Thermoleptolyngbya sichuanensis A183: one gene and its partner. Each later gene encodes a partner of the first gene's protein in a complex. Links are inferred from orthologs where the notes say so. Each region holds a gene or a part of one and is shown on either strand. Other genes may lie near its edges. The genes, in order: uvrA and mfd.

What was found.
Region 2: the proteins of uvrA (region 1) and mfd are in contact, whole or in part, in a crystal structure (PDB 4DFC), measured with the Escherichia coli proteins. The link is inferred for Thermoleptolyngbya sichuanensis A183 from one-to-one orthologs.

Annotation. Positions count from the first base shown.
Region 1 is NZ_CP053661.1:1,686,005-1,698,253, reverse strand. Bases 3,408-7,080 are described here. They hold uvrA (excinuclease ABC subunit UvrA), read left to right. Parts: upstream 3,408-3,757; coding sequence 3,758-6,880; downstream 6,881-7,080. Other genes in these bases: HPC62_RS07160 (universal stress protein), read right to left, coding at 6,965-7,080; HPC62_RS07170 (PHP domain-containing protein), read right to left, coding at 3,408-3,413. Outside these bases: HPC62_RS07180 (AMP-binding protein), read left to right, coding at 1-1,343; HPC62_RS07175 (response regulator transcription factor), read left to right, coding at 1,423-2,115; more of HPC62_RS07170, read right to left, coding at 2,685-3,407; more of HPC62_RS07160, read right to left, coding at 7,081-7,258; HPC62_RS07150 (MSMEG_0570 family nitrogen starvation response protein), read right to left, coding at 7,548-7,835; cysS (cysteine--tRNA ligase), read right to left, coding at 8,009-9,481; HPC62_RS07135 (DUF423 domain-containing protein), read left to right, coding at 9,740-10,117; HPC62_RS24285 (hypothetical protein), read right to left, coding at 10,145-10,480; imidazole glycerol phosphate synthase subunit HisF, read right to left, coding at 10,671-11,438; cytochrome b6f subunit PetP, read left to right, coding at 11,638-11,832; HPC62_RS07115 (Get3/ArsA fold putative tail anchor-mediating ATPase NosAFP), read left to right, coding at 11,841-12,249. UniProt on the Escherichia coli protein: The UvrABC repair system catalyzes the recognition and processing of DNA lesions. UvrA is an ATPase and a DNA-binding protein. A damage recognition complex composed of 2 UvrA and 2 UvrB subunits scans DNA for abnormalities.
Region 2 is NZ_CP053661.1:4,499,022-4,509,505, reverse strand. The notes cover bases 6,353-10,470. They hold mfd (transcription-repair coupling factor), read right to left. Parts: upstream 10,099-10,470; coding sequence 6,553-10,098; downstream 6,353-6,552. Other genes in these bases: HPC62_RS18640 (HNH endonuclease), read left to right, coding at 6,353-6,545. In the rest of the region: HPC62_RS18665 (response regulator transcription factor), read left to right, coding at 451-1,116; HPC62_RS18660 (hypothetical protein), read left to right, coding at 1,706-1,921; HPC62_RS18655 (T3SS effector HopA1 family protein), read left to right, coding at 2,339-4,756; HPC62_RS18650 (hypothetical protein), read right to left, coding at 4,778-5,098; HPC62_RS18645 (M48 family metallopeptidase), read right to left, coding at 5,125-5,988; more of HPC62_RS18640, read left to right, coding at 6,318-6,352. UniProt on the Escherichia coli protein: Couples transcription and DNA repair by recognizing RNA polymerase (RNAP) stalled at DNA lesions. Mediates ATP-dependent release of RNAP and its truncated transcript from the DNA, and recruitment of nucleotide excision repair machinery to the damaged site.

The DNA of each region.
Region 1 (12,249 bases):
ACTTTCTGGCCAGCCTTTGTGCGGCAATTTTGTCGGAGTGCCTAGAGGGATGGGCGATCGCCCTCGGCAATCCCGCCTGGGGCGTGCAGGAATGGTATCAACTCCACCACCACCTGTCCCCTTTGGTCATTCTCACCCCCACCGCTCCCTATCCCGTGCTCCTTCTTGATCCGGTACAGGCTCCGGCTCTCCCTACTTCTGCGGGTGAGGGAAGAACGAAGAACGAAGAACAAAAAGGGAGGGCGGCAGAGCCTCCGGATCTCCTCATTCCTACAGGCGGCTCCTCTGGACAGCTTCGCTTTACTCACCATACGGGAGACACGCTTCTTGCCGCTGTCCGGGGCTTTCGCCAGTTTTTTCAGCCAGAACTCGCCAGCGGGCCGGTGAACTGCTGCTGTGTGCTACCGCTGTATCACGTCAGCGGGCTGATGCAGGCGTTGCGGAGCGCGGTGTCGGGTGGGCAACTGGCGCTGCATTCCTTCAAGGCGCTGGAAGCGGGAGACTTTCCGGCGATCGCCCCCGACCGTTTTTTCCTCTCCCTCGTCCCCACCCAGCTCCAGCGGCTGCTCGACTCGCCAGCGGGCGTAGACTGGCTGCGACGGGTTCACACGATCCTGCTGGGCGGTGCGCCGGCCTGGGACGACCTGCTCATCCAGGCACGACAGCAGGGCCTCCGCCTCGCCCCCACCTACGGCATGACCGAAACTGCCTCGCAAATTGCCACCCAGCGGCCAGCGGAATTTCTAGCGGGGGAACCGGGCTGCGGGCGGGTGCTGCCCCATGCGCTGGTGGACATTGTGGACGCAGCCGGAACGCCGCTGCCTGCGGGAGAAGTGGGGCGAATTCAAATTCGGGCGGCTTCGCTGGCGCGGGGCTATTGGGGAGCGCCAGATTTTGGCGGCCAGTTTGCGACCGATGATCTGGGCTGGCTGGATGGGGCAGGACGGCTGCACATTGCTGGCCGCAGCAGCGACAAGATTATCACGGGCGGCGAAAACGTGTTTCCCGCCGAGGTAGAGGCGGCGATTCGGGCGACGGGGCTGGTGCAGGATGTGGCGGTGGTGGGGGTGGGCGATCGCCACTGGGGGGAAGTGGTGACGGCGCTCTACGTTCCCGCCAATTCCCAGGTTTCTCCAACACGGCTGGAAGCTGCGCTGCAAGACAAGCTCAGCCGCTTCAAACAGCCCAAGCGCTGGATTGCCGCTGACGGGATTCCCCGCAGCGCCCAGGGCAAGCTGAACCGTCGCCAGCTTGCGGAATGGGTGCAAACCGCCCAGCCGCCAGTTGGCGATGGGGGCTGCCAAAAAGACCTGCCATTTCCTGAAACTGCGCGAAATGCGTAAGTCCTGTTAAAGTTTTGGATGACGACAATCGTGCCTCAGTCCACCGAGGCATATACCTTGAGACAGGGGAGGAACGTCCATGAGCGGACGGCTGCTGCTGGTCGATGATGAACCTGGATTGCGCCAGGCTGTGCAGGCGTATCTGGAAGACAGCGGCTTTGTTGTAGAAGTCGCCAGCAACGCCCGCGAAGGCTGGGAAAAGGTTCAGCAGCTGTTACCCGATCTGGTCATTTCCGACATCATGATGCCCCAGGTCGATGGCTATCAGTTTCTCAAGCAACTGCGGGAAGATCCCCGCTTCGAGACGCTGCCCGTGGTGTTTTTGACAGCACGGGGCATGACCTCCGACCGAATTCAGGGCTACAACGCGGGCTGCGATGCCTATTTGCCCAAGCCGTTTGACCCAGAAGAACTGGTGGCCATCGTATCCAGCCTGCTGGAGCGTCGATCGGCGATCGCCCGTGCGGGTGGCGACGACGAAAAGACCGACCTGGCCGACATCAAAGAGCAAATCGCCCAACTGCGGGCCATGCTGTCGCAAAAAGGAACCATCGCCCAAACTCCCGCCCCGATTCACCTCGACTTTACGCCCCGCGAGCAGAGCGTCCTGGAACTGGTTGCCGAAGGGCTGATGAACAAAGAAATTGCTCGTCGCCTCGATACCAGCGTCCGCAATGTGGAGAAATACGTCAGCCGATTGTTTAGCAAAACGGGCACCAATAGCCGCACGGAACTGGTGCGCTATGCCCTGGAGCATGGCTTGACGAAATGAGAGATGGGGAGCTTGGAGGAATTTACTGAGTTAAAGATTGCGAAATGTTGCTTTTCTTTAATTTAGCGACATCTTTCGTTTCACTCCTCAAGAGACTGTTATCTTCATTCTCTAATGATGTAATGGAGAAAACACCCATGCAGACTTCTAAGCACCTGGGCCAATCCCTTGGATTTATGTTGCTTTTGGCAATCGCCTGTGCAGGCATGGTAGGACTGATGACATCCCAGGTCGGCGCTATGCCCTAGCGTGGATGCCCGTGTTTCCTGAGAAGGAGTGTTTCTATTTGTAACCTAGTGCGCGTGACGCTAGTTCCGGATTTATTCCTGGATGGCAGTAGGCTCACGGATCTCTGGCGGGTTGGCGTAGTCGGCCATGCACCTGCAATGCACTCGCAATGCACTTGCAATGTACTTGCAATGTACTTGCAATTTACGTACCAGCAATGTGCGTACTCGCAATGTACTGAGCAAAACGAGAATGCATTCCCAAGCATGGCGATCGCCCCGCCCAGAGGTCTTTTTTTGCCATTTTCTCGAACCGCTCGAACAGAATCGGCCCAACCCGCCCTACAGCCGCTGCAACAGGTCTAGCCCGTGGGTGTCGGTGCCGCAGGTATGCAGCAGACCCAGGCGATCGCCCAGTTGCCTCACTTCTTCGGTCTGGCGGGGGCTGGGCTGCCACGGCGAGGGGTTGTTGTAGGCATAGTAGGTTTCGATGCCGTCAATCCCCAGGTCGGCGGCAGCGGGGATCAACTCGTGGGGCGATCGCTTATATCGTGCCGGGTGGGCCAGCACCGCCAGCCCGCCTGCCCGGTGAACCGCAGCAATGACCCGCCCGGCCTGTCGAGCGTCGCCGTCTACCGACTGCCCCTGCTGATAGACGTGCAAGTTTGGATGCGCCGGGTCAAAGGCATAGCAGAGGATATGCACCTCGTCCGCCAGCAGTTCCGCCGTAACCTCCATGCCCGCCCACAACCGGGGCAGAGGCCTAGACGCAGGATTCTCCGCCTCGTCTACCCACGCTGACTGGAGACTGCTCAGCCACCGCTGCGCTCGAACATAGCCGCCCGTGGAATGGTGATCCGTAATCGCTAGGCCGGAGAGTCCAATGGCGATCGCCTGCTCCATGAGCTGCTCCGGCTGGAGTTTGCCATCCGAGCAAACCGTGTGCATATGAAAGTTGTAAAACCGGGGACAGCTTTCGGCTGTAATCGTTTGAAACACCTGCCGCAGCGATGCAGCATCCTGTGCCCCTGAGGACTGAGCATTCACCCCTTGGGTGAGACTAACCGCCATAGTCTGCGCTTCATGATGTTTTACATCCGCAATTCTAGGGTTTCTGCAAACTTATTGCCAACCAAGAAGCGCTTGGAATGGGGGCAAACCGTTTTGTATCGCGCTATTTGCTCCCTACCTGTTCAATCTTACGGTGGCCCTTAATCCAGCGGATGCCTTGGGGATGGTTGCGTTGGCGAGCTTATGTACTAATACGGGCGATCGCGCTAGGATGGACAAGCGTTGCAAATCGTTCTCAGCAGATTCTCTGAATCGCTCCGGTGAATCAGCCGTGCGCCCGTCCAGGAGCGGTAGAATATTAAGAATGGTTTCGCCTGTGGTTTCGCCTGCCAGCCCCAGCCCCTATGCCTCAACGTGCCGACACTGCCAAGCGCCGGAAAAAAGTCGATTCTTTGGGCGAGTCTGCGAATGGGCACGCTCCGAATCCTCAAGACCTGTCTGAATCGGGCAAACTGACGGCAATTCGAGAAGGGATCGCTTCGGAAATCGCCCAACCCGGCTCGGCTGCTAATCCCCAAAACACAATCCGGATTCGCGGCGCTCGTCAGCATAATCTGAAGAACGTGGATTTGGACTTGCCGCGCGATCGCCTGATTGTGTTTACGGGCGTGTCGGGGTCGGGCAAGTCGTCGCTCGCCTTTGACACGATCTTTGCCGAGGGGCAGCGCCGCTACGTAGAGTCCCTCAGCGCCTACGCCCGTCAGTTTCTCGGCCAGGTAGACAAGCCCGATGTAGACGCGATCGAGGGCCTCAGCCCCGCCATCTCCATTGACCAGAAATCCACCTCCCACAACCCGCGCTCCACGGTGGGAACCGTCACGGAAATTTACGACTATCTGCGGCTGCTCTATGGGCGGGCGGGAGAGCCGCATTGCCCCCAGTGCGATCGCTCCATCGCGCCGCAAACCATCGACCAGATGGTGGATCAAGTGATGACCCTGCCTGACCGCACCAAGTTTCAGATTCTCGCGCCCGTGGTGCGCGGCAAAAAGGGGACGCACAAGAAACTGCTGTCGGGGCTGGCGGCGGAGGGCTTTGTGCGAGTGCGCGTCGATGGCGAAGTGCGCGAACTGAGCGACAACATCGAACTCGACAAAAACCAGTTCCACAACATTGAAATCGTCGTCGATCGCCTGATTAAAAAGAACAACATTCAGGAACGCTTGGTGGACTCGCTTTCGACCTGCCTGAAACGGTCAGAGGGCATCGCCATCATCGACGCGACGCTGCCGGACGTGGATGACGTCGTGCAGTTTCCGACCAAGCCTGACCTGCAACTGCCCGTGCTGCCGGGGATGGCGGCGGAACCAGCGGGGCGCTATGGCGTGGATTTGGAACAAAACGCGCCCAAAAACCAGCTAGAACTGCTGTTTTCCGAAAACTTTGCTTGCCCGGAACACGGCGCGGTCATGGAGGAACTGTCGCCCCGCCTGTTTTCCTTCAACTCGCCCTACGGAGCCTGTCCCCATTGCCACGGGCTGGGGTCGCTGCGGACTTTCTCGGCGGAACTGGTCGTTCCTGACCCAAGCCTGCCTGTGTATGCGGCGATCGCCCCCTGGTCAGAGCGCGACAACACCTACTACTTCTCGCTGCTCTACAGCGTCGGACAGGCGTTTGGCTTTGAAATCCAGACCCCCTGGGAAAAGCTGACCCCCGACCAGCAGCACGTCATCCTGCACGGCAGCGACGAGAAGATCTACATCGAGTCGGACTCGCGCTATCGAGACACCAAGGGCTATTACCGCAAGTATGAGGGCGTGCTACCCATGCTCGATCGCCAGTATCGAGAGTCCACATCGGAGCAGTTCAAGCAAAAGCTGGAGCAATACCTGATCGACCAGCCCTGCGAAGTGTGTGGGGGCGATCGCCTCAAGCCAGAAGCCCTAGCCGTCCGCCTGGGGCAATATCGCCTGAAAGATCTGGCCAGCGTCTCGATTCGCGAATGCCTCAACCGGGTTAACCAGATGCAGCTAACGCCCCGGCAGGCACAGATCGGCGACCTGGCGCTGAAGGAGATCCGGGCGCGGCTGCAATTTTTGCTGGATGTAGGGCTGGACTATCTGACGCTGGATCGCACGGCAATGACCCTTTCCGGCGGCGAGGCCCAGCGCATCCGCCTGGCCACACAAATCGGCTCTGGCCTGACAGGCGTGCTGTACGTCCTGGACGAACCCAGCATTGGGCTACACCAGCGCGATAACGATCGCCTCTTGCACACGCTCAACCGCCTGCGAGACCTGGGCAATACGCTAATCGTGGTGGAGCATGACGAAGACACCATCCGCGCCGCCGATTACCTAGTGGACATTGGGCCCGGCGCAGGCGTTCATGGCGGCAACATCGTGGCCCACGGCTCGCTGCAAAACCTGCTGGAGGCAGAGGACTCGCTGACGGGTGCGTACCTGTCTGGGCGGCGCGTCATTCAAACGCCTGCGGAACGCCGCAAGGGCAATAGCCGCAGCCTCAAAATCCGCAATGCCCGCCGCAATAACCTGAAAAATCTGGATGTCGATATTCCGCTCGGAAAATTCGTCTGCGTTACGGGTGTCTCTGGCTCTGGCAAATCAACGCTGATTAACGAACTGCTCTATCCCGCGCTGCAACATCACTTTGGGCGTAAAGTCCCCCAGCCCAAGGAAATGGCGGAAATGCAGGGACTTGCCGCCCTCGACAAGGCGATTGTCATTGACCAATCGCCCATTGGCCGCACGCCCCGCTCCAACCCTGCCACCTACACGGGTGTATTTGACGTAATCCGCGACCTGTTTGCCGAAACGATTGAGGCCAAGGCGCGGGGCTATAAGGCGGGACAGTTTTCCTTCAACGTCAAGGGCGGGCGCTGCGAGGCCTGCGGCGGGCAGGGCGTAAACGTGATCGAAATGAACTTCCTGCCGGATGTGTACGTGCAGTGTGAGGTGTGTAAGGGGGCCCGCTATAACCGGGAGACCCTGCAAGTGAAATACAAGGGCAAGTCGATTTCCGACGTGCTGAACATGACGGCAGAGGAGGCGCTGGAATACTTCGAGAATATTCCCAAAGCGTCGGCGAAGCTGCAAACGATGGTGGACGTGGGGCTGGGCTATGTGCGGCTGGGGCAGACCGCGCCGACGCTCTCTGGCGGTGAGGCGCAGCGGCTGAAGCTGGCGACGGAACTCTCGCGCCGCGCCACGGGCAAGACGCTGTACCTGATCGACGAACCGACGACCGGACTTTCGTTCTACGACGTGCATAAGCTGCTGGACGTGCTGCAACGCCTGACGGACATGGGCAATACGGTGCTGGTCATCGAACACAATCTGGATGTGATCCGTTGCTGCGACTGGGTGATTGACCTGGGCCCCGAAGGGGGCGATCGCGGCGGGCAGATCATCGCCGTGGGCACACCGGAGCAAGTTGCTGAAGTCCCTGAATCCTATACCGGGCAATATCTCAAGAAAGTGCTGGCTCAGCATCCCCCCGCGAAGTGAGCGCTCCGGCGAGAATCTGGTGTGATTGCCTGGTTGCTTACTTTTCAGATTGCTTACTTTTTAGATTGCTTACTTTTCGGTTGCTTACTTTTCGGTTGCAATAATATGCAGATCAATGTGCTGATGATGGATGTGCTTCATCAGCTTTTGGGTAAAGGAGCCTTTGAGCAGGCGTTTCCAGGTGGGCTGCTGGCTTTCGCCGATGACGATTTGGGTGATGTGGTATTCGGCGGCAATCTGGGCGATCGCCTGCGGAACGTTTTGTTTATCGATTCGCAAAAACGTTCCGTCAAACTCGCGACACAGGTTCTCGCAGGTTTCGATCAGAAATTCGCACTGCCCTCGATCTTCGCGCTGCGCCTTCTGCTGCTGTGCAATCGAGTCCCGCCTCTGCCCCGCCTCTGCCCTCGACGGCTGGGTTGACTCAGCGCGAACTGGAGATTCTCTCGCTAATGTCTAAGGGAAAGAATAATCAGGAAATTGCGGGTACGCTTTACATCACACCAGGAACCGTGCGCGTCCATGTTCACTCGATCTTGCAAAAGCTAGAAGTGCGCGATCGCACTCAAGCCGTATTAGCCGCGATTCAACAACACCTGGTCTAATGCAAAATCGCGGGTACAAGGTTAGTTCTGTTACTCCACGGTTCTGTTACTCTGCGGCTCTGTTACTCTACGAATTTCAGCACCTTGACCTGCGGTTCTGGAAGTTCGGCATACTGCGTCGCCTTTTGCTCAAGTTTGGAAAGCTGCCCCAGGGCGAGGCTACAGGGCATTCCATATTTGGCCTGGACGCGATCGCTGGCAATGTGCAGCGCGGTGCGCGATCGCTCCAAAAAGTCTGCCAAAGGATAAACCTGATCTGGGGTAAAGTAGTCCTTAATGACCAGGGACGGCGAATAGCAAAGCTCCTGGGAGCCGTCTGGCCACTCAATCTGAAAACGAAGCTCTGGCATTGGTGAAGGGTCAGGGGTGAGAAGGGGGAAATTTGGAGACTGGGCTGAAGCGGCCGGTCGAGCGATCGAGCTAGGCATTCAGCGTCTCTCCTATCGTACTCGTACCGCATTCATCTGCTTTTATCTGTATCGCGGAGTTCAGGACACAGATAAAGTACCCGCCTCGAAACACTTCAGCTTCCCCGAATCCACTCTGTTACGCCGCCGGGTTTGTCGATGAGCGTGATGCCCTGGGCTTTTAGCTCGTCTCGAATGCGATCGCCCTCAGCCCAGTTTTTCGCCTGTTTTGCCGCCGCCCGCTGCTGCACCCGCGCTTCGATTTCTGCATCGCTGAGTCCATCGGGTTCCGGTGCTGCGTCTGGCGAAACGGTCAGCCCCAGCACCTCTGCCAGCGCCACCAGCGTTTGCCACTGGGCTTTCAGTGCGGCGGGTTCTGCCAGGGTTTTGCCGTCGTGGGTGAGGCGGTTGCCCTCTTTTTGCAACTCTTTGGCCAGTTCAAACAGCACCGCCAGCGCCACGGGCGTATTCAGGTCGTCGTCCATCGCCGCCTGAAACCGTTGCACTGCCTCACTTTCAGCAGAAATTTTCATCGTTGCTGGGTCGCCAGAGTCCGCCCCAATCTCAGCCGCAAAGCCCAGCGCTGCGCCGTGTCGATAGCCAAACCGCAGACCCTCCGTCAGCGTGTCCCAGGCGTTTTGGGCAGAGGCGATCGCCTCTTCGGTAAAGTCAATCGGCTTGCGATACTGCGCTTGCAGCACAAACAGCCGCAGCACCATCGGGTCAAAGCCGCTCTCTAGCATCTGGCGAATCGTGGTGAAGTTGCCCAGCGATTTGGACATTTTTTCGCCACTGATATTCACAAAGCCGTTGTGCAGCCAGAAGCGCGACAGGGGCTTGGCCAGCGCCGCCTCCGACTGGGCGATCTCGTTTTCATGGTGCGGAAAGATTAGGTCTTGCCCGCCCGTGTGGATGTCGATGCTGTCGCCCAGTTCCTCGCGCACCATCACCGAGCATTCGATATGCCAGCCGGGTCGTCCCTTGCCCCAGGGCGAATCCCACTCCGGCTCACCGGGCTTTGCCGCCTTCCACAGGGCAAAATCTAGAGGATGGTGCTTTTTCGCCGCTTCCTCATCGACGCGGCCGCTGGCCCCGGCTTCCATCTGGTCGAGCCTGCGCCCCGACAGTTTGCCGTAGCTGGGAAATTTTTCGACAGCGTAGTATACGTCGCCGCCGGATTCGTAGGCATAGCCGCGATCGATTAGCGACTGGATGAACTCGACGATCTGCGGCACAACTTCGGTGGCCTTGGGATATACGTCGGCGCGGCGGATGTTCAGCCGATCCATGTCGTCCAGGTATGCTTGGATATAGGTTTCGGTGATGACGTTCCAGGGCACGTTTTCCTGGTGCGATCGCCGAATGATTTTGTCGTCAATATCGGTGAAATTTTGCACGTATTTCACCGCGTAGCCGCGCCACAGCAGATAGCGCCGCAGCGTGTCCCAGGCGATATAGTTCCGCGCATGGCCCACATGCGAATAGTCGTATACCGTCACGCCGCAGGCATACATCCTGACCACGCCGGGTTCCAGCGGCTCAAACGGCTCGACTCGTCGCGTCAGGGTGTTATACAAACGGAGAGACATGGAAGGCTTTATCGCAGGACATATAAACCATCAAATTGTATTGCAGATAGAGCCGCGCTTGAGCCAAACGCTGAGAACCTGCTACGGTGCAATTGGTGTGGATTCAATTGGTGTGGATTTTGGATTGCTAGTTGGTGCGGGGCTTTTAGCAGTTCGTTCTTAGTGCCATTTAGATAGCGTCGCTTGGAAGAATCGATCCGAGGCGTGTATCGAGGAATTGTATTGAGTTTTCAGCTAGAACTTATGAACCAGATGTCTATGAGCCAAATCTTTCTGGCGATCGCCTCTATTCTCGGCGGGCTGTCTGTGGCTGCTGGAGCCTTCGGGTCCCACGCGCTGCGGCCCAAACTGAGCGATCGTATGTTGGAAATTTTTGAAACGGGCACGCGCTATCAGATGTATCACGCGCTAGCGCTGCTCCTGGTGGGGCTATTGCTGCTGCGGGCTGAGGCGGGGCTAGGCTGGCTGAACGCGGCGGGATGGGCATTTGTTGCAGGGACGCTGATCTTTTCTGGCAGCCTCTACGCCCTCAGCCTTAGCGGTGTGAAAGTGCTGGGAGCCGTTGCGCCAATTGGGGGCACTGCGCTGATGGTGGGCTGGGGCTGCTTGGCGATCGCCGCCCTTAGCTTAAAGTAAAACCTGCGCTGCAAAGCTCAGACAAGCTCAGGGGTGAACCGCAGAAATCGCGCCCTGGAAGCGTCGGGCTGCGTCGGTCATTCCTGCATAGTTCACAATTGGTTCTTCCACAATCAGTTCGCTGGGAAACACAAACTCGGCGGTTTCGTAATACTGTTCTGTCCACTCGGCTCGTTGGGACATCTGATCCATGTAGCCGACGAAATGACCCACCAGGAAATACACCGCGACCAGCGCCGCTGCCGCCATCGAAACCAAAAAGCCCGCCAGCATCAGCGAAAACTCTTTACGGTCAAGCGCCTCCTGCATGAGGTGCAGTGCCCATGCCACCAGCGCTACGACGATGAACAGGATAAAAATCATTCTTATAGGAATGTAACGTTTTGTAATATTTCACATTGTAACAGTTCCTCAGAAAAGTGTCTCTTAAGGTAACCTAGAGATTTTGGGAAGAGGGAAGAACGAAGAGGGAAGAGGGAAGAGGGAAGAACGAAGAGGGAAGAACGAAGAGGGAAGAGGTTCGTTTTTCGTTTTTCGTTTTTCGTTCTTCCCATCACCCCCTAACCGTCACCTGCTGTCCCTTCAAATACTCCTTAATCTCGGCAACCGTAAGCTGGCCGTAGTGTAGCAGGGAAGCCAGCAGCGCCGCCTCTGCCTTGCCCTCGGTCAGCGCTTCATGGATGTGGGCGCAGGTGCCTGCCCCGCCGGAGGCAATGACTGGAATCTGCACCTGTTCGGCGATCGCCCGCGTCAGTTCCAGGTCATAGCCCGCCTGCGTGCCGTCTGCATCCATACTGGTCACCAGCAGTTCCCCCGCGCCGCGCTGTTCCACGTCCTTGGCCCAGGTGAGCGCATCCAGCCCCGTATTCTCTCTCCCGCCGCGCACATAGACATCCCAGCCGGGATTGTTGGGATCGGTTCGCCGTCGCGCATCGATGGCGACGACGATGCACTGATTGCCAAAGCGATCGCTCGCCCGGTTGATAAAATCTGGGTCGCGCACAGCTGAGGAATTGATGCTCACCTTATCGGCCCCTGCCCGCAGCAGTTGCTTGATCGTGTCTAGGGAGCTAATGCCGCCGCCCACCGTCAGCGGAATAAACACCTGCTCCGCCGTGCGATACACCACGTCATAGATGATGTTGCGGTCTTCGTGGGTGGCGGTGATGTCTAGAAACACTAGCTCATCTGCTCCGGCATCGTTGTAGACTTGCGCCAGTTCCACGGGGTCGCCCGCATCCCGCAGGTTGACAAAGTTCACGCCTTTCACCACGCGCCCCGCCTTCACATCCAGGCAAGGCAAGATTCGTTTTGCCAGCATTGCGATCGCCTATTGAAGATATTGAAGAGTCCACAAAAATTCAGCAAACATTCGACGAAATTTCTCTGCCCAAACTTCAGCCCTGCGCTGGTCTGAGAAAAAGCGCCACCAAGTCACCACAATATCGCTTAAATGGGGCGCAATACAGCGCAATAGACTGATACACTGGCTAATTGTTTGCCGATCGTTGAGTGTCGAGATGCAAATTGGTCAAAAGGTTCGGGTTCGTCGGTTGCGCGATCGCACGGGTCAAGCCGTCGTGAAGCACCTGGGGCAAGTGGGCGAGGTTCAAGATTTCAAAATGACGGATGGCAGCGGCGTGGGGGTCGTTGTGCAGTTTGATGACAAGTTTTCCACCTGGTTTTTTGAAGACGAGCTAGAGGTCGTTTCTTAGGGAGACGCATGAGTTTCATCCTGACGTTTTTGGGCAAAGGCGGAACCGGACGGACGACTGTGGCGATCGCCGCTGCAAAGCAATTCGCGTTGCAGGGTCAGCGGACGCTGCTGGTGGGACAAGACCCCGGCCCCGCCTTTGGTCTGCTGCTGGGTGCATCCGTCGGCGCAACGCCCCAGGAGATTGGCGCAAATCTGAGCGCCGTCCACCTGCAATCTACCGCGCTGATGGAGTCCAGTTGGGAGGAACTCAAGCGTCAGGAAGCGCAGTACCTCCGCACGCCGATTCTCAAAGCGGTCTACGGTCAGGAGTTGGGCATCCTGCCGGGAATGGACGGAGCGCTGGCGCTGAATGCCCTGCGGGAATTTGACGGCAGTGGCAAGTATGAGGTTATCGTGTACGACGGTGCGGGGGATT
Region 2 (10,484 bases), 2.8 Mb from region 1 along the record:
TCGTCCAAAACCCAGAAAACCTATCGCAAGTGCGTAAGTCCTACGCTTTCCAGAATGACCTTTCGGTGATTTTGCCATTCTTCTTGACTCGATATCCAAAAGTGATATTATTTTTTAGGCAAGGATATCGTTTTTCGGTATCAAGCCCGCGTCCCGATGTGGCTGATGCAGCTCCCCGTCAGCCACTCGATGACGCTGGGGCGATCGCCCTGGCAATTTTGAATTGTGGATTGGTGATTTTGGATAACGAATCCGACGGAATGTGCAACTTTCAATCTGCCCTCATCCCCCAACCCCTTGTATCTTGAGAACAGGAGAACGAGCTAGGACTCTTGTTCCCTCTTCTTTGGGAGAGGGCTAGGGTGAGGGCAGCAAGACGCTTAAGCACGAAAATCATACGTCTGTTTAGAAACGCCGACTCCAAAATCAGTCCATCCAGAAACGAAGACCATGACCCGCGTGTTGATTGCAGAAGATGAGCCGCGCATTGCTGCTTTTCTAGAAAAGGGATTTCGGGCCAATGGCTTTGCAACGGCGATCGCCCCCGATGGACAAACTGCCTGCGACATGATTACCAGCCAGGAGTTTGACCTGCTGATTTTGGATCTGGGGCTGCCCAAAAAAGACGGCTGGACGGTGCTGGAGGAACTGCGCGGGCAAGGCGAACAACTGCCCATTATCATCCTCACCGCCAGCGACAGCGTATACGACACTGTTGCCGGGCTAGAGAGCGGCGCAGATGATTACGTCACCAAGCCCTTTCGGTTTGAGGAATTGCTGGCCCGCGCCCGCCTGCGCCTGCGCCACACCCGCACGACCCAGGGTGCCGAAATGCGGCTGCAAGTGGGCAACATCGAGCTAGATTTGCAAGCGCATCAGCTTTGCGTGGGCGATCGCCAGATTGAGCTATCGGCCCGAGAATTTGCCCTAGCAGAAACGTTCCTGCGAAATCCAGGGCGGGTACTCAGCCACGAGCATTTACTCAAACACGTCTGGGGCTACGACTATGACCCCGGCTCCAATATTGTCAATGTCTACGTCGGCTATCTGCGAAAAAAGATGGGGAACGGGTACATCGAAACCGTACGCGGCATCGGTTATCGCTTTCAGCCGTAACACGCCGTAATCCACAGATGCCCAAAATTTCAGTCCAATATAATCTCGGTTCATCATTTTAGATTTGGATTGGATGGCGCTCCTCATCTTTTGGGTATCTTTGGGGTCAATTGTGATGCGCTTCTGCGGCATTCAGAGTGCGCTGCTTGCGCTAAGGCCTGCACTTTTTATGGGGGCGATCGCGCCGCAGACAGCAGACGAAAGCCCGAACGCAAAAGTTCCCAAAATCCAAAACTGATTTTCAAAAAGCAGGTGACGTTTACTCCTTTCAAAAAGTTCCTGAATCAGACTAGTAATTTCTAAAATTCTAGAAATTTTTCAGAACTCATATCTTGGGATGTATCCTGAGAGCGACTTTTCGGCAATATTCTGCACCTTTAGATACAGGTATTCTTGTCGTGAATCTCATTGCAAAACAATGCTTTAGTGCTTCCTAAGAAAAGCATTAGAAAACTCTAATAAAGGTTGCTCCCTACTATCCACCTCGATAAGCTGAAGACACATGGAGGAAATACTGAAAAATGCAAGCGTTCTTGCAGGTGCAAGTATTTCTAAACATGAGTCGATAGTTAGTAATGAGGATCGTGCAATGACTAATAAGGAACTTTCACAACATCAGCCTGCGGGTATCGATCTGTTCCTGGGTATTGAAGGCTTGGCGCAAGTGCTAACCGAAGAAAACGAACTGCTGATCACGGGTGGGCGACGCCGAAATTCCACCCCTCCGCGCCGTAATACTCGACGGGTTGTGCGCCGTCGGACGACTCGCCGAGTAGTGCGTCGCCGCAATCTTTCCACGACCTAATTTTGACCTGATTTCGCTACGGCGCTTTGTCGCTGGCACTGGTTCATAAAAGGATGATGTAGCACTTGAAGTGCTGACTATGCAAAGACCTCAGCCGATTTTGACTACAGACTGCGAAGGTTTGTCTACAAGGGCTTTGCGAGGTTTGTCCTCCACTAACAGTCCAGTGCCCGATATCTTCGACTAATCCGCTGTTGATTAGGGGATAGGATTTTAACTCATGACCAATTCATGACTTAAAATGCCTCTTTCGACAGAGGTTAGCTCTTTAACTTTTACCGAGTCAGAGCCATAGCCAGAGTCCTGAGTGGCTCTGGCTAAGTTTCTTAGAAAAGTAAGCTATGGCAGAAAACCGTTTACCTGAACTCGTCAGCCTTGGGGATGCTGATTAATATAAACTCCGAAATGCATACAGAAATGACGTTTAGATTAGATCATCAGAACGTTTTTGATTATCTAGTGAGGCAAAAGCTGTGCGATCGCCCATCGGAATCCGTTCTTTCTATTGAAGCCAAATCTTCCAAAAACTTTAATTTGCTGGTGCGACTGACGGGCGATCGCCTGCTGCTGGTGAAACAGGAACCACTGGATGCCCAGGGCAATGCCGCTGGAGATTTGCTGATTGAAGGGCAGGTGCAATCTCTATTTCAAGCACATTCTGAACTGAGTAGTTTGATTCCCCTAACGGCGGGCATTTTGCTGTTTGATCCAGTCCATCACATCCTGGTGATGAACTATCTTCAGGACTATCTCGATCTGGAAACTTTCTATGCTGAACAGCAGGTATTTCCAGCGGCGATCGCCCACCAGTTAGGGCATCTAGCCGCGCAATTTCACCGCACTACGCTGGACTATTGGCCGATTTATCACCAGCTTCATCCCGACGAGGAGGCACTTCATCGGGCTGCCCTCCAGCAAACCCAAACGGCGGCAATGGCAGAGGACGAAATTGCCACGATTGTTCCCAATTTTGAAGACGGTCTGGAGTGGCTGACTCCAGAAGATTTGGGGCGGATCAGCGAAGATGGGCAGCGGTTTTTTGAGCTGTATTTTCAGGCTGAGGATCTGCGGAGGGCGATCGCCCATTTAAGCGAGATTTACGACCCCTGCTGCCTCACGCATCAAGATTTCAAGTTTGGCAATGTGCTATTGCATCGCAACTGGCCGCAGTTGATTCGAGCCTCCTCTAAAGAATTAAAAGAATTAGCAGGATCAGCAGAATCGGCTAAAAAATCATCCGCGACCAATCAGCCTTGGAATGCTGCCCCGCAACCGCTGCGCCTGATCGACTGGGAAAAGGCAGAATGGGGCGACCCAGCGCTGGATATGGGCTTTCTGATTGCTTGCTATCTGCGGCTATGGCTACAGAGTTTGGTCGTGTCGGGGCTGGATTTGACCGAGGCGCTGCGGCTGGTGGCCGTCCCGCTGGAGGCTCTCCAGCCGTCGCTGCGATTGCTCGTGCGCGGCTATGGAGCGGCGTTTCCCGAAATGGGGCGATCGCCAGTCTTTTGGCAGCGGGCGATGCAGTTTGCAGGCTATAGCCTGGTTCGCACGCTGCGGGTCAAGGCGCTACATTTCGAGCCGCTGGGCAATGTGGGCATTTGCACGATGCAGGTGGCGAATTCGCTGCTCAATCGGCCAGAAGCGGCGATTCGGTCAATTTTTGGCGGGCCGCTTCTGGACTGGATAGACAGGGAAGCATCTGACGCAGAATTGGGCAACCAGCCAGATAGCCAATCCGACCTTGCGGCGACATCCGGCTCTAGCGAACTAGCAGGTTCCCCCGCGACAGTTCCAAACGCGACCCCGACGCTTAAGCTGCCGCCCAGAGCGGGGCTAGACGATTTGCTGCGACATCTCCACATCAGCCCAGAGGGACGGATTTATCACGATCGCTGTCCGGCGGCGGTGCTAGTAGAAGACGATCGCCCCTTTGACCAGTTGCCGCCAGAGGTGCAGCGCTCCTATCTGCGGCTCCAGCTTCGCAACGTGATCTACGACCTCTATTTCTGCGGCCGACATCTGACCGACCAACCTGCGGCAACGGATCTGCGAAACTCGGTGCAGGCTGGGGTGGATGTGGAATTTTTTGAGCAGCTTAGCGCAGCAAACACAGGACAGGGCTATTTTGACGCAGGCTGGATCGTCACGCAGATCGACGAAACGACGGCCTTGGTTCAGCGCAATGGGTTGATTTTGCGGCTGGAGCGCGATCGCCATTTATCTCCCTCCCAAAGACATCCGGCAGTGGGCGACATGGTTGCGGTGTGGATGCCACCCCATCGCATGGACGCGAGTTTCTATACTGTTTTGGGCGATCGCGGCCCGATTTCGCCCGATGCGCCAGCGGTGCAGGTCTATTTCAACCTGTCGGCTGCGGGGGCGATCGCTCTCATGCGCGTCCTGATTCCCGCGCTAAATCAGGCAAAACTGCCCTTTTCCCTCGGCCTGCTGCACGACCCAGCCGACTATGGGCGACGCGACGCAGCCATCTTGCGGCTGTGCCAGGTCGATTGGGCTGCGGCGGCTCCGATGCTGCGGCAGGCTTATCCGGTTGTGCGATCGCACCTCCAGCGGGCCGTGCCTCTGTTTACCAAGGCCCTCGCGCCAGGAGTGGGGCTAGCGGAGGAACCGATGGAGGAACCGATGGAGGAAGCCTGCAACGAGGCGATCGAGTTTGGGCTGCACCGCGCTCAGTTGGTTGCCGATGGGCTGCTAGACAGCGCCGACCCCACCGCCCGGCTAGCGGCGATCGCCCGTCAGTTTCAGCAGGCAGGGCTGTGGCTTGACCGGCCGTACCTGAATCCTGGTGCGGGCGATCGCTACTCGCTTTGAACGGCTCGACGATTGCTGAGTTTAGAAAATAAACGGCAGCACCGGGCGCAGTAGCCGCCGCAGCTTCAGCAGCATCACTGTTTGCCGGATTTCGGGCGGCAGATCGCGGGGTTGTTCCTCAATCGCCGTCTGGCGACTGGTCTGCTGGGTGGCGCGTTCGCTGGCAGTAAGCGGTTCTCCCGTGACGGGCGATCGCCCCTCCAGCACAATCTGCGTCCGCAGCACCTCCTCTGGCACGTCCTCCGGCGGCGGCAGCGCGTGCCCCAAACCGGCCTCAACGCCCATTGCGCCTGCGATGCCGCACACCACGCCCACGCCAACCCCGGCAATCCAGCGTCTCATTTCACATTCCTGCTGAGAGAGAGCATTTAGCGCACAAGCGAACGAATCTGGTTGCGATAGTCGGCAGTGTCTAGCCCTCTACCTTGGGACAGGATGGTTGCATCTACCATCTGTCGCAGGCGGGCAGCGCGTTCCCCAGAATTGGGGTGGGTACTCAGGAAAGTGGGCACCGAGCCGCCCCGCTGCTGGAGTTTTTCCATAAAGCTAACCAGGCCAATCGGGGCATAGCCAGCGCGGATTATATTGCTAAGGCCGCGCTCGTCTGCTTCGTATTCGTCACGGCGGCTGTTGGGTCGGTTGATGGCGAGTTCCACACCTAGGGCAACGGCCGTGTTGCGATCCAGTCCGGCGGCGCGGGCGGCCCCAGCGGCGATCGCCCGATCGCGCAACTGCTCAACCGAGTGGCGCGAGGCAATGTGCCCAATCTCATGCCCCAATACGCCCGCTAGCTCAGCCTCATTGTCCATTGCTTGCAGCAGCGCAGTGGTGACGTAGACATAGCCGCCCATTGTGGCAAAGGCATTGATCTGGTTGCTCTCGACCACCTGGAAGGTATAGGGAATCTGGGGGCGATCGCTGTGGGGCACGAGTCCCTGTCCCACGCGGTTAACGTATTCAGAAACCGTCGAATTCTGATAAAGCCGAAACTGCCGCGTCAACAATTGCTGGTTGATCTGCCGACCTAGCTCCAACTCTTGCCGCTCCGACATATTGGAGATTTGAACAATTTGCGCCCCGCGAATCAGCAGTTCCAGCCAGCGCGGCACGGTTTGCGAATGAGACGGCGAAGGGCTAAGCACAATTAGCCCAGTTGCCATCACGCCTGCCATCAACCCATAGAGCCAGCGGCGGCGCAGATTGCCAAATTGGTGAAGGAGAAAGTCAATCATGATGCTTTGCCAGAGTGTGGAATGTTGACGTGCAGAGGAGTTCAGGAGTTAGGCGTAACAGATAACAACAGGCTTGCCTGAAGCTTCGGGATTCCTCAAGATCAAAAAATTGAGCCTGGATCAATCCAAATATATTGATCGTTGAGACGTAGATTATGCAAAATTGTTGCGCGAGTAGGCATCTTGCGCGGGCCGGTGTGATGACGTAGGTGAGGGCGATTGCCCCTCAGCCCTTTTTAAGCGTTACTCCCAAGAACTCTCTCTAGCGTTCCACAATCCCTCCAAAAATCACTCTCCCCAACGGTGAAGTTCTACAGCGGCAGATAACTTTGTTGACCACCCCCTTGAGCCAGCAATGCAACCACTGCGGCGCGGGGCCACACCAGGCAAAACTGACGATTGATCACATCATTCCGCTGGCGCAAGGTGGGGTAAACGACCTGAGCAACCTGCAAGTGCTGTGTCGGCGATGCAACTCATCCAAGCAGCATGGATTTGATACGAAGCGCGACTGTCATTTCAACAGGACTTTTGGATCGCAGCACCACCAGCGGTGACTTCTTGCTAAACCAAGCTCGGCTCCAACAAGGCCCCCTGCATCCGGCTCAGCCAGTCGATCAGGTTCTCTAGCTGGAGGTCGGCGCTGAGGGCCCCTAGGCCACGGACGGTGACTTTGCCGGAGGTGTAGACAAAGCGGGGTTGCAGGTGGCTGGGCAGCTTGTCCTTCAGCAGGTTCCAGGCGGGTTCTTCCATTGGCGTTTCTAGCACGACATGCTGATTGCCGTCGGGCTTGATGCGCGAGAAGCCTAGTTTCTTGGCAATCTGCTTTAGTTCCACCACGCGGAACAGTTGCAGCGCGGCGGGGGGAATGGGGCCATAGCGATCGCTCCAATCCACCGCAATCTCGGTCAATTCCTGCTTGGTCTGGGCAGCGGCGACGGCGCGATAGGCGCTCATCTTTTGATCCAGGTCGGGGATATAGTCGGTGGGGATGAAGGCAGTGAGGCGTAGGTCGATCTGGGTGTCGTCCACCTGGGGAATTTCCTGCCCGCGAATTTCCTTGATGGCTTCCTCCAGCATTTCCATGTACAGGTCAAAGCCGATTGCGTCCATCTGCCCCGACTGCTCCGCGCCTAGCAAATTACCCACGCCGCGAATCTCCATATCGCGCATGGCCAACTGATAGCCAGAGCCAAGCTGGGTAAATTCCTGAATGGCGCGCAGCCGCTGACGGGCGGTTTCCGTGAGCTGGCTTTGTTTTGGGTAAAATAGCCACGCATGGGCCTGGATGCCCGCGCGGCCGACCCGTCCCCGGAGTTGGTAAAGCTGGGACAGACCGAACTTCTGCGCGTCTTCGATCAGAATTGTATTCACACGGGGGATGTCCAGCCCCGATTCGATAATGGTGGTGCAGACAAGGATATCTGCCTCGCCGTTGTTGAAGGTGAGCATGGTGGCTTCCAGTTCGCCTTCCTGCATCTGCCCGTGGGCGATCGCCATCCGCACCCCCGGCACCATCTCTCGGAGCTTGGCGGCGGTTTCCTCAATGCCCTCCACCCGTGGCACCACGTAAAACACCTGCCCACCGCGATCGAGTTCCTGCCGAATTGCCGTCCGCACCATCTCCGGATCGTAGGGCGACAGGTGGGTCTTGATGGGGCGGCGGGAGGGCGGCGGCGTGGTAATCAAGCTCATTTCGCGCACGCCCGACAGCGCCATGTAAAGCGTCCGGGGAATCGGCGTAGCGCTGAGGGTCAGCACGTCTACCTGGGTTTTCAGGGTTTTGATTTTTTCCTTTTGGTTCACGCCAAAGCGCTGCTCTTCGTCTACCACCAGTAGCCCCAAGTCTTTGAACTGCACGCCCTTACCCAAAAGCTGGTGCGTCCCCACCACCACATCCAGTTCCCCAGAGGCGAGGCGCTTCAGGATGTCCTGCTTTTCGGCATTGGTGCGAAAACGGTTCAGCAGACCGACCTGAATCGGGTATGGGGCAAAGCGCTCCTTCAGGGTGTGGTAATGCTGCTGCGTCAGGATCGTCGTCGGCGCGAGCAGGGCGACCTGTTTCCCAGCGGTGATCGCCTTGAACACAGCGCGGATGGCGACTTCCGTTTTGCCGAAGCCCACGTCGCCGCAGACCAGCCGATCCATCGGGCGATCGCCCTCCATATCCCGCTTCACGTCCTGAATCGCCTTGAGCTGGTCGGTCGTGGGCTGGTAGGGGAACGAGTCTTCCATTTCCTCCTGCCAGGGCGTATCCGGCGGGTAGGCGTGGCCCTGCTGCTGGGCCCGCTGGGCGTAGAGTTGCAACAGGTCAAAGGCAACTTTCTTAATCGCCTTGCGAACCTTTTGCTTGGTGCGTTCCCAGGCTTTGCCCGTCATCTTGCTGAGTTCGGGTTTGCCCTCGCCCACGCCGCGAAACCGCGACAGCGCATTCACCTGATCCGCCGCCACCCGCAGCAGCCCGTCGGCATATTTCAGCACCAGATATTCGCGGGTTTCGTTGTCCAGCGTCAGGCTTTCCAGCTTGATGAACTGGCCAATGCCGTGGTTTTTGTGGACGACGTAATCACCCGGTTGCAGTTTGTTCGGGTCAACTTGTTTGGAGGCGGCGCGGCGACGCTTGCGGACGTAGCTGGGCGTGGCCAGGGTGTGCTGCCCAAAGAACTCGCGGTCGGTGATGACGACGATGCGGAACGTTGGCAGAATGAAGCCCTCTAGCTCTGCCAGACCGGAATACTTCACCGCTGTCGGCACGCGGTTCGCCTGGAGCCGATCGATGGCCGGATAGTCGTGGGGGTTGGGGATGAACTGCGCCGGACAGTCGTGTTCTTGCAACAGCGCCACCGACCGCGACGGCTGCGCCGAAATCAGCCAGATCCCAAACTGGCGATCGCGCTCCTGGCGAATCGTCTCTGCCAAGCGCCCAAACTGGTGCGGCACGGCGGGAACCGGGCGGCTCGCCAGGTTCAGCCCGCTGCCCTCCTCCGCCAGTTCGGAAAGGTGTAGACACAGAAAGCGATCGCACGCCGCAAGGGACTCCGTAAACGGTCGGTGGGTCTTGGGGAGGGTTGGAGCCGGGGGAGATTGCGCGGCCAAGCCGTCGCCCACGGTCCCCTGCCCCCCGCATATCTCGCGCCAGTGGTCTTCTGCATGGTCAAACCAGCGATCGCCATGCGCCTGACACTGCTCCACCTCATCAATGGCGACCAGGGTATTCTCTGGTAAATAATCCAGCAGCGACGCGGGCCGCTCAAACGCCAGCCCCAGAAACCGCCGCGCCCCTTCCAGCCGCCTGCTTTCCGCCAGCCGCTCTGCTTCTTCCGGGGATAGGTACGGCTTGAGAAGCTCCAAACTTTCTGCCAAATCGCCCTGACCGCTGGCCCCCAACCCTAACAACACCATCGGCGCAAAATCCGTTGCCGTCAGCACCAACTGGGGCACATTGTCGAGCGATCGCTGGCTGGCGGGGTCAAACTCGCGGATCTTCTCTAGCTCATCGCCAAATAGCTCCAGGCGCACGGGCAACTCCGCCGCCACCGGAAACACGTCGATAATGTCTCCCCGCTGGCTCCACTGCCCCTCCGTTTCCACCATCGCTACTTTTTCGTAGCCCAGCAGCGCCAGTTGGCGACTGAGGGATTTCAGGTCAATTTCCAAGCCCTGGGTCAGCGTGATGCAAAACTGGCGAAACGTCTCCACAGGCGGCAGGTGCGGCTGGAGCGATCGCTCGGTGGACACAATCGCAAGCTGAGACAGATGGGGCGACGACTCGACCCGCGCCAAATCTGCCAACACCTGCAACTGCCCCCAGGTCATCTCCGATTCGGGGTCAAAGGGTTCGTAGGGCGACGCTTCCGACGTGGGGTAGAAATGCACCGTGTTCCAGCCCATCGCCTCTAGTTGGGCCGTCCAGCGGCCGGCTTCCTCCAGCGTGGCGGCAATCACCAGCAGCGGGCGCTGGGCCACTTGGGCCAGGGTAGAGGCGACCAGTCCCTTGGGCAGGCGGGCGATGCCGTTGAGAATGAGGCGGCGCTGCTGGTTCAGCTTGGTGAGCAGTTCGGCCGTGAGGGGCGATCGCCCCATGACGCGACAAATTGACGAAAACACCATAGCAGTTGGGATTTCGGAAGACGGTGATTGAGCAACGGATTGAGCAAAGACTGTTGACCATTGTAAAGCGCTGCCAGAGATTCAGGATTTGGGAAACCGCCTCCGGAGAGATGGGTCAGGGCCCAAGATGTAGGAAATCGGTTCCAGATGCCGGGTCAAATCCGTCGCCGGCCCCCTGGCCGCTCGCGAGAAAATCTGCTGATCCTACAATTTCACCCTGGCCGAGGTGCTACCTTCGTCTATAAGTTTGCGAGATGCGCTTGCGAATTTGGCTGGCGAAACCTGACTGGCGAAACCTGACTGGCGAAACCTGGCTGGCGAAACCTGACTGGCAAAACTAAGCCTGCAAGCGCTTGCAAGCTTGCCTTAATTTCTAAACGCAATGT